One region of the Sphingomonas sp. Leaf62 genome, then DNA from elsewhere that is predicted to be linked to it. Evidence: predicted binding sites of a transcription regulator. Region 1 holds the regulator's gene; the other holds the start of a gene.
What was found. The regulator LexA, encoded in region 1, represses DNA repair genes until DNA is damaged. The targets are predictions, from matches to a motif close to GTTCCNCNCTTGTTCT.
Positions count from the first base shown of each region.

Region 2: a site for LexA is predicted at 2,529-2,544, ahead of ASE91_RS12615 (ImuA family protein). Genes of this name have one in related genera too.

Region 1 covers NZ_LMLN01000028.1:480,267-485,150, reverse strand. The annotation lists gene trpC (indole-3-glycerol phosphate synthase TrpC) at 1-378, shown strand, start outside; gene moaC (cyclic pyranopterin monophosphate synthase MoaC) at 375-842, shown strand; gene ASE91_RS13770 (molybdopterin molybdotransferase MoeA) at 1,192-2,370, shown strand; gene lexA (transcriptional repressor LexA) at 2,424-3,086, shown strand; gene ASE91_RS13760 (alpha-glucuronidase family glycosyl hydrolase) at 3,190-4,884, opposite strand, start outside.
Region 2 covers NZ_LMLN01000028.1:252,498-257,381, reverse strand. The annotation lists gene ASE91_RS12625 (error-prone DNA polymerase) at 1-47, opposite strand, end outside; gene ASE91_RS12620 (Y-family DNA polymerase) at 44-1,471, opposite strand; gene ASE91_RS12615 (ImuA family protein) at 1,749-2,510, opposite strand; gene ASE91_RS12610 (hypothetical protein) at 2,970-3,200, shown strand; gene ASE91_RS12605 (S8 family peptidase) at 4,269-4,884, opposite strand, start outside.

The DNA.
Region 1 (4,884 bases):
GCCGACGCGATCCTCATCATCGTCGCCGCACTGTCCGATGCACAGATGACCGAGATCGAGGCAGCGGCGATCGAACGCGACATGGACGTGCTGGTCGAGGTCCACGACCGCGCCGAACTGGAGCGGGCACTCGCCCTCCGATCGCGTCTGATCGGGGTAAATAACCGTAATCTCAAAGACTTCTCGGTAAGTTTTGATCGGACCTATGAACTGGTCGATCACGCCCCGGCGGGCTGCACCTTCGTTGCCGAGAGCGGGCTCAGCACGCGCGCCGATCTCGACGCGATGGCCGAACACGGTGTCCGCTGCTTCCTGATCGGCGAGGCGCTGATGCGCCATCACGATGTCGACGCCGCGACCCGCGCGATGATCGGATGAGCCTCACCCATCTCGACGCCGATGGCAGCGCGCACATGGTCGATGTCGGCGGCAAGGCAGTGACGCAGCGCGTTGCCATCGCCACCGGTCGCATCACCATGTCACCCGAAGCACTGGTCGCAATCCGCGACGGGCTGGTCAAGAAGGGCGACGTCCTCGCCGTAGCCCGTATCGCCGGCATCATGGCCGCCAAGCGCACCAGCGACATGATCCCGCTCTGCCACCCCCTACCGTTGACCAAAGCGTCGATCGAGTTCGCATTCGAGGAAACCGCGATCCGCGTCCACGCAACCGCTGCGACCGATGGCAAGACCGGCGTGGAAATGGAAGCATTGACAGCAGCTTCCACCGCATTGCTGACGGTCTATGACATGGCGAAGGCAATCGACAAGATGATGGTAATCGAGGGGATCTGCGTGCTGGAAAAGCAGGGCGGCAAGTCCGGGAATTGGGTGCGGGGGTGATCGGGACCGGGCGCGATATCTCGTCTGCTCTCGCCCTGTGTTGAAGTACCACCCTTCCGCCACCAAACGCCGCCCCGGACTTGACGGAGATCTGTACGAAAGTACCGATCCCTCGCCTCTGCCGTACCCCAGCGCAGGCGGGGGTCCAGGGTTCCAAGCGTAAGCCGTTGTTCTGTCTGGCGCTGGACCCCCGCCTGCGCGGGGGTACGGAAGGGTAGGAATAAGTACGTTCGCAAAAGTCCCGACTTGATCCCGGCTCCCGCCACCTTCTCGCCGCTCGACAAAAGCGAAACTCCGGATCAAGTCCGGAGCAACGAAACGCCCCTCCTAACGATATGAAGGCCGACCCATGCGCCTCCTCCCCGTCGCCGAAGCCCAAGGCCGTGTCCTCGCGCTCGGTCGCGCCACCGCCGCCGAAACTCTCCCCATCGCCGACACTATCGGTCGGTTCGCCGCGACGGACATCGTCGCGCGCCGGACCCAGCCGGCGCGCCCGCTATCGGCGATGGACGGCTATGCGATCCGCTTCGACGATCTGCCCGGCCCGTGGGACGTCATCGGCGAAAGCGCTGCCGGTGCCTCCTTCGCCGGCACCGTCGATGAAGGCCAGGCGACCCGCATCTTCACCGGCGCGGCGATGCCGACCGGCACCGACTGCGTGCTGGTGCAGGAGGAGGCGACGCGCGACGGTGACTGCCTGCACCTGTCGGGCGAAGGTCCGGTCCGGGGCGGCAATGTCCGTCGCGCCGGCCTCGATTTTCGTGAAGGCGAGCTGCTGATCGCGGCAGGCGAACGCATTACCCCTGCCCGCGCAGCGCTGGCCGCGATCGCCGGGCACGGCACACTGTCGGTCGGTCGTCGCGTCCGCGTCGCCATCGCCGCCACGGGGGACGAGCTGGTCCCCGCCGGACAGCCGATCGGCGACGACCAGCTGCCCGAAACCAACGGCTTGATGCTGGCGGGACTGCTCGCCGACCTGCCGGTCGACCGCATCGATCTTGGCATCCTGCCCGACCGGATGGAGGCGCTGGTCGACGCTTTTGCCGGCGTGGAATGCGACCTGCTCGTTACCACCGGCGGCGCGTCGGTCGGCGACCATGATCTGGTCCGGCCGGCGCTGGCGGCGGCGGGCGGGACGCTCGATTTCTGGCGGATCGCCCTGCGGCCCGGCAAACCGATGCTAGCGGGAACGCTCCGCGACGCGGCGGTGCTCGGGCTTCCCGGCAATCCGGTGTCATCCTATATCACCGCGCTGTTGTTCGTCCGTCCGCTGGTCGCGCGGCTGGCCGGTGCCGCCGATCCGCTGCCCCGCACGTCCCGTGCCATGCTGGCGCATCCGCTGCCCGCCAACGGACCGCGGCAGGATTATCTGCGGGCGACGCTCATCGACGGGCAGGCATCGACCGCCGCCATTCAGGACAGTTCGATGTTACGGACGCTCGCCCGCTCGGACTGCCTGATCGTACGCGCGCCGCACGCGCCGGCGGCGGAAGCGGGCGACTCGGCGGAAATCCTGCAACTAGCTTGACGGCAAGAAAATCGTTTCCTATTGGTTCCACGTCTGTTCCGACGGAGAACCCCATGTTGACGCGTAAGCAGCACGAGCTGATCTGCTTCATCGATGACCGGTTGCGCGCGACCGGCGTCTCCCCTTCGTTCGAGGAGATGAAGGAGGCGCTCGATCTCAAATCGAAATCGGGCGTGCATCGCCTGATCTCGGCGCTGGAGGAACGCGAGTTCATCCGTCGCCTGCCGAACCGCGCCCGCGCACTCGAAGTGCTGCGGATGCCCGAGCGCCCTGTCGCGAAGAAGGTGGCGGCCAAGCCTGCCGCCGCGCCCCGGCCCGCGCCGCAGCCCGCCAACGACGTCGTCGAATTGCCGCTTCACGGTCGCATCGCTGCCGGCGTCCCGATCGAGGCGATCGAGGGTCAGGCGACGCTGCCCGTTCCCGCCGCGCTGCTCGGGGCTGGCGATCACTATGCGCTCGAAGTCGCCGGTGATTCGATGGTCGAGGCGGGCATCCTCGATGGCGACTATGCGCTGGTTCGCCGCACCGAAACGGCACGCGACGGGGAAATCGTCGTTGCGCTGATCGAGGATAGCGAAGCGACGCTCAAATATTTTCGTCGCGAAGGGGCGATGATCCGTCTCGATCCGGCCAATCGCAGCTACGACCCGCAACGCTATCGCCCCGAACAGGTGCGCGTACAGGGCAAGCTGGCCGGCCTGCTCCGCCGATATTGAATGAATAGGAGCGATTCGCGGTTGCGCGCATAACGCGTGCGAGTGTGACTTTCGTGACCTTTGACGCCCCGTCCAGCGTTGATCGCCGGGCGGGGCGTTGTCGTTACTTGCCGTTCCCCGGTGCCCATGGCGTCCGTATCGCCTTGTAATAGCTCAGCGGATGCGGCGGCGGCGTCACCCCGGCCGGCAGCGGACGGCCAGATACCTCGGCGAAATAGGCGATACACGCATCGCGCCACCACTGCGCCTCCTGCCGCTGGATCGCGAGGAACTGACGGACCTCGGCAAAGCGTTGTGCATCGACCTGTCCCTCGATCGCCGCCCACTGCCCCTGCATCGCCGTCACCTCGGCCACGCCCCGGTCGTACCGCGCGACCAGTTCCTCCCACAGCGTTCGTCCCGACTCCATCCGCCGATCCCATGACGCATGGTGGAACCACAGCAGCAGGTTTTCCGGCACCGCCTTAGGATCGCTGAACCGCCGGGCCAGCACCGGCGCATATTGTGCCGCCGCATCGCTCCCCGTCGGCGTCCGGTCGAACCCGATCCCGTTCCGGTCCGCCTTGTGGAAATAGACCGGGTTCCAGTCCGCCCGCGCCAGATCGTCGACCCATGGCCCCGGCCCATAATGATGCCCGGTCGCGAACAGGTGGTTCAGCCCCAACGGCATCATATAATCCACGACCGCCTCGTGCGACCGCATCATCATCGGGACGATCGGCTCCGCTGCGGCGGCACCCCAGGTCATCGCCGCCCAGTTGCGGGCGATCTCACGCGCGTCGTCGTCGGGGTTCCACGCCAGTCGCCCGAACGCATACCAGTTCGCCTGATCGAACTGCGATCCCGACCAGTTGCGATCGGTACCGATATTGGACACGCCCGCGATTCCCGTCAGCGCCCCCGGTCGCACCGGCCGGTCGAGCACATCGGCGACCGTCGTGCCCTTGCGCGGACGATAGGTGTCGCTGCGCAGGACCTCCTGCCACATCGTGCCGAGATAGACGAGGTGCGTGGCGAACCCCATATATTCCTTGGTGATCTGCACCTCCATCATCAGCGGCGTGCGCGGCATCGCCCCGAACAGCGGATGGAATGGCTCGCGCGGCTGAAAATCGATCGGCCCGTTCTTGACCTGCACGATGACATTGTCGGCGAACTTGCCGTCCAGCGGCGCGAACTCGCTATAGGCCTGCCGCACCCGGTCCTCGGGCTTTTCGCTAGCATAGACGAACGCGCGCCACATCACGATCCCGCCATGCGGCCTGACCGCTGCCGCCAGCATGTTCGCGCCGTCGGCATGGCTGCGCTTGTAATCGCCCGGTCCGGGCTGCCCTTCGGAATTGGCCTTGATCAGGAACCCGCCGAAATCGGGAATGCGGGCATAGATGTCGTCGGCCTTCGTCTTCCACCACGCCGCGACCTGCGGATCGAGCGGGTCGGCGGTCTTCAGCCCCCCGATCTCGATCGGCGCCGAAAACCGCGCCGAGACATAGACCTTGATGCCCCATGGCCGGAAGATCGCGGCCAGCTTCTCGATCTTGCCGATGAACTCGGGCTTCAGAATATCGGCGCTGGCATTGACGTTGTTCAGGACCGTCCCGTTGATACCGATCGATGCGTTGGCGCGCGCGTAATCGGTATAACGCGGGTCCGCGAAACCGGGCAATTTCTGCCAGTCCCATAGCGACCGGCCGGCATAGCCACGCTCGACATAGCGATCGAGATTATCCCAATGGTTGAGCAATCGCAGGCCCAGCTTCGGCCGATCGGTCACCGAAATATTGGCCAGGCTGCCGGT
Region 2 (4,884 bases), 230 kb from region 1:
AGTAGCGAAAAATGCGTCAGGACCTGGAGCTCGACATAGTCGGTCATGCGAACACGCCGTGCATCCACCAGCTGAGATCGCCGGTATCCTCGACGAATCCGTCCCCACGCCGGAACACCCAGTAGCGACCGCCTGTCTCGTCCTCGACGCGGTAATAGTCGCGAACCGCCCACACTTCCGCGTCACGGCGCCACCACTCGCCGTGGATCCGCTCGGGGCCGTCGCCAGCAACCACCTTGTGCGGCCGGCCGCGCCATTCGAACCGCCGGGGCGGCTGATCGGGCATCAGCGCGATGACGCCCCACAGCGGTTCAGGTCTGGCCAGCAGGCGCGTCGGTCGTCGCCATTTCGGCCAGCCCGCGGGCGCCACCACTGGATCGGCCCGCATAACGGCGCGCTCGGGCACGTGACTTTCAACGGGCGCGATCCGGAACACAGCGTCAGCGCCGATACGGCCGGCCACGACATCGACGAGACGGGCGGGATCGCGCACGAGAACCTCACCGGCGAGAACCGCGCCGAGATCGACCGCGTCGAGCGGCTCGGTATGCGGCGCTGCCAGGTAGAATTGCTCGAGCCCCAAGCCTGGATCGATCCGTTCGATCCTGAGCTTCATGAGCCGCAACAGGTGCGAGACCTCACGCGTCGGGCGTGAGGTGCCGACCGCGACGACCTGTTCGCTGCCATCGACGCGCAACCCACCGAGCCGTAGCGATCGTACGCCGAGCCCTTTCGCACGCAGCAGTTCGGCCATGTCGCCGAGAAGATCCTCCATGACCTGCGCAATCGCGTCCGCGGTGACGATCGGTTCGAGCAATCGGCGTTCGACGATCGGCATGACCTCGTTGGTGCGCGGCGTGATGGGTTCGGCGACCGCGCCGAGTGCCTGATCGAGCCGCGTGATCGCAGCCAACCCGAGCCGGCGTGCCAAAGGCCCGCGCGCGACCGGTAGAAGATCGGCGACGCGTTCGAAGCCGAACTTGCGGGCGGCAACGAGCGCGGTGCCTGCTAGGCGCAAGGCCGCGACCGGTAGGCCGCTGAGCGTGTCAACCGTCCGCCCTGTGGGCACGATCGCGATGTCGGCAGGCCCGAACCGGGCAACAGCGTGTGCCGCGCCCGGCGTGTCTGCGACCGCCACTCGCGCGGTGAACCCGGCACGCTGGCAAAATGCGCGCAGACGCCGGCAGAACCGCTCTTCGCCGCCATGGAGATGCGCGCAGCCGGTCAGGTCGAGCCACAGCCCGTCGGGCGGTGTGGCTGCGGCGATCGGCGACCAGCGGCGCACCGCGCGTAGCGCGAGGCGGTCCAGTAACGCGGCATCCGCCTCCGTATCGGACGGTCGGATGTCGAGATCGGACACCAGTGCGCGCGCATGGGTCGCGGCCATTCCGATCGTGATCCCCAACGCGGCTGCGCCATCGCAGGCGGCCACGACCTCTTCGCGCCGCCCAACCTTGCCGACCAGCGCCAGCGGCGCCCTGTGGAACGCAACAACGGTCGCCGCGACCCTGTCGTGACTGTCGGCTGGCGCTGGTCCGTGGAACGGATGGTTCGCCGCTTCCGAGCGTCGGCCAAGTTCGCGCATGGGCGGCTTGGCATGCGCAGGCAGCGCTGCGATCTGGCCATCGACATCTTGCCTGGTCGGCAGGTCAGCGCGTGCCCAGCGCGCACCCGGCCGCCACCCGCCGCCCCGCGGTACCGAACACGGACCGGGATCGTCGTCGACGGGAAGCTGAAGGGCTGGCCGCTCAGGCGGCCGCGTAGCGTGCCGGTCCAGCCGTCTCAGCCGTTCGATGGCCAAGTGCGGCAGGAACAGCGAGACAACCCGTCTCATCGCAGCCCTCCAAAATCATCGAAAATGCTTCGCCGCTACGCTGCCGTGCGACTTCGACCTGCCACCGCGATCGGCCGACGCCGGCAACACCCAGGCGTTCGGACGGCGCACTGGCGATCCGCCAACGCGTCCAGGCAGCAGACGGCTCGGCGAGTGGATCCTGGTCACGATTACGCCGGCGTCGCAGGACGAGAACGGGAATGTCGGCATCGGCCGCGACCAATTGCAGGCGCCGGGTCGCCACCATCGACATCCGGCTTACCTCGGCGATCACCGCCGACGGTGTTCCGTCGCGCACCGCGTCCTCGACGACGGCCAGTAAGGCCGCATCGTCATGGGGTTGTGCATGGATCAGGTCGGCAGGCGCCAAGCCCGCCTGCTCGAGGCCAGGTGCATAGAGATCGTTGCGACAGCTCACCCATAGCACCGGTCCGCCTGTGTGAGCCGCCTCTCGCGCCGCAATACCTGCCAGGAACAGCGTTGCTGCGGCATCGTCGACCATCGAACAGCTTTGTGCGGCGACCTCATGCAGCGCGCCGGCCCGAAGGCCTCGGCTCGCGAGCCGATCGTCGAGCGCGGGGATACCGAACGGCATGATGCGGTGATCCACCACCGGCGTGGCGATCGTCCGCAGGTGGGCGATGGTGGTCGGCAGGGACTCGAGGGCGGTGATCATGATGTCTAGACTCTACCTGTTCCCTTTATGTTCCTTACCAGAACCGTTTGGTCAAGCGTCAGACTCGAGACTCATGTGGATAAGGTTCTCCCTAGGAATGCTGCCAAGCGCGTTTGGCTGTGCGCCGCGGAGCCGGGCTACGGCGCGTGCGCGTATGGGCCGTAGAACAGATTGCCGAGCGCACGCCTGTAATGCGCGTTCATCTAACGTCGACGGCGATGCTCGGGACCGTCGTAAATCATGTGGCAACGCTGACAGAGCGCTGCCAGTTGGTGAAGCGCACTGTCGCTGTCAGAGAAGCCCAAGAACATGCAAGGTCCTCGCCATAACCGGATAAGGATGTGCCACGTGGCACACCTCCTCCGCCGAGCTGGCGTCGATAATTCTGGACGTTGTGACGGCAACCATTAGTTTCGGGATGACGACTTTGTGCAGAGCGCGACCCGTAAAGGATAACTCATGTTTTCAGCTCCCGCCCAAAGGATTCTCAATCTTTTGAAGACCAAGGTCGCCATGGATGGACCCGATATTGAAGACGCAACCGGCCTAGACGAGCCGACGATCAAGGCAGCAGCTATCGAACTCCGGAATGCCCGCCTTATCACCACCAGTGGCGCGTCGGATGGCAATGAGGATGACGGGATGGCGATCGACAGGTTGACGATTACTCGGTTGGGGACATCAGCCTGAGTAATCGCATTTAGCTATGGCGGGCTTTTAAGATGTGCCGTTTTTACACCGTCCGCTGAAACGACGATCAAAGGGGCTTTTCCCGGTTTTTGACGCTCCTGAAGTTCAGGCTGTCGGCAGTACCCGGGTGCATCGGTGTGCGACGGTCAGCTTTGGCGATCGACAGCGCCTCCGCCGACGTGCAGCCGGTTCGTTTGATCATAAGATAGCCCTACTTCCGTAGATACGGGACGTACAATGCCACTTGGGAACGGCCAGCGAGACAGCCGAGGCGTTCTCACGAGGATCGAATATCGGAATGATCGGGTCTGTCTTGGCTGCTGACCAGCCGATTTTATCCACGCCGCTTGGCAAGCCGCCGACTAAATATATACCGTGCTTCCCATGGAACTGTACCCTGCCGTCCGCTCTCGGATCGTACTTGGGCTTTATTCAGCCTGCTTCGGAATAGGCGCGTTCAACCATGCGCGCGATTTTATGGCATATGGTTGGCGGCCTTATAGTTGGGGACCACCACTACTTGAGGCTTTCTGGACGTGATTAGTACTTTTAGACCTACTTACGATCACATTGCTTTTATCGCGACTTAGGCGGTGTGGCCTGCTTTTGGCGGCAGCAGTCATGCTTACTGACGTGATAGCTAACACCTATGCCTTGGTCGTTTTGAAGATTCCCGCATTCGGCTTGGCCGTGCCGCTCCAGGCGACATTTCTCGGGTTTGTGCTTGGCTCACTTCCGTTCGTTTGGCCTCAACGAGGACCATCAGCACTAGGTGCATGAGCGTCTGAGACTGCGCCGGGAGCGGCCGATCCGACATTCCCGATTAGGAAGGATGGTTGGGACGGCTGACGTTTGCAGGGTCCGCTGGTTGGCATGGAAGCAGCCGTTTCCCGAAATGTGTTCCCGATTGCTCTTTCCCGAAATGGCCCTGTGGAAACGGAGAAATGGGACAGCCAAACGCAAAAGCGGAACCCGCCGTTGGTATCCACCCGCAACGGATAATGTAAGCACGAAATCTTGATTGCGAGCGGCCGCTATGTTTGCGCGCCGCTGCATCTAGCGTCGCCGCTAGATCTCGATGGCGACCTCAGGCGCGACTTGGGCAGTAACCTCGGTGTACAGTTCTGTTCCTGGTGCCGCGCGGATGCTCGCGATCAGGCTATATCGTACCGCCTCCCCCGCATGGCCCTTCGCAACATTTTCTCTCCACCACCCCCCTGTTGGATAGACGATGATCGCGTCACGAGCGGCAAGCTCCGTCGCGGTGCCTTCCCAAATATCGGCGTGCAACGATCCTCTATTTCGCAACTGAGGACCGATAGTCCAGCCGGCATCCGACGCCGCGCGCCTTGCAGGTCGAGCACCTGCCTCAGACGTTCTACGTCGAATAAAAGTATCTAGTGAGTCATCCGCATGCTTTAGGTCGAAGCGTAATCCATGGCTTGCGTAAACGTGACGTCGTGACAATCCCCGCTCACCAGGGTTAGGCTCTATGAAATAGCTCAAGGTTATTCGCAGTTGGACAAGCGTCGCAGGATCAAGTGCGAGCAGTGCGCCTCTCGGCCACGGAAGCTGGTGGACTGCCAACTCGTCCGTAATCGCTGCTCCACCCTTCATCTTGAATGGCACGATCTCGTCTTCGGTAACAATAGTTAGATCGTGATCGAGGCTGCCGAGAGCACGC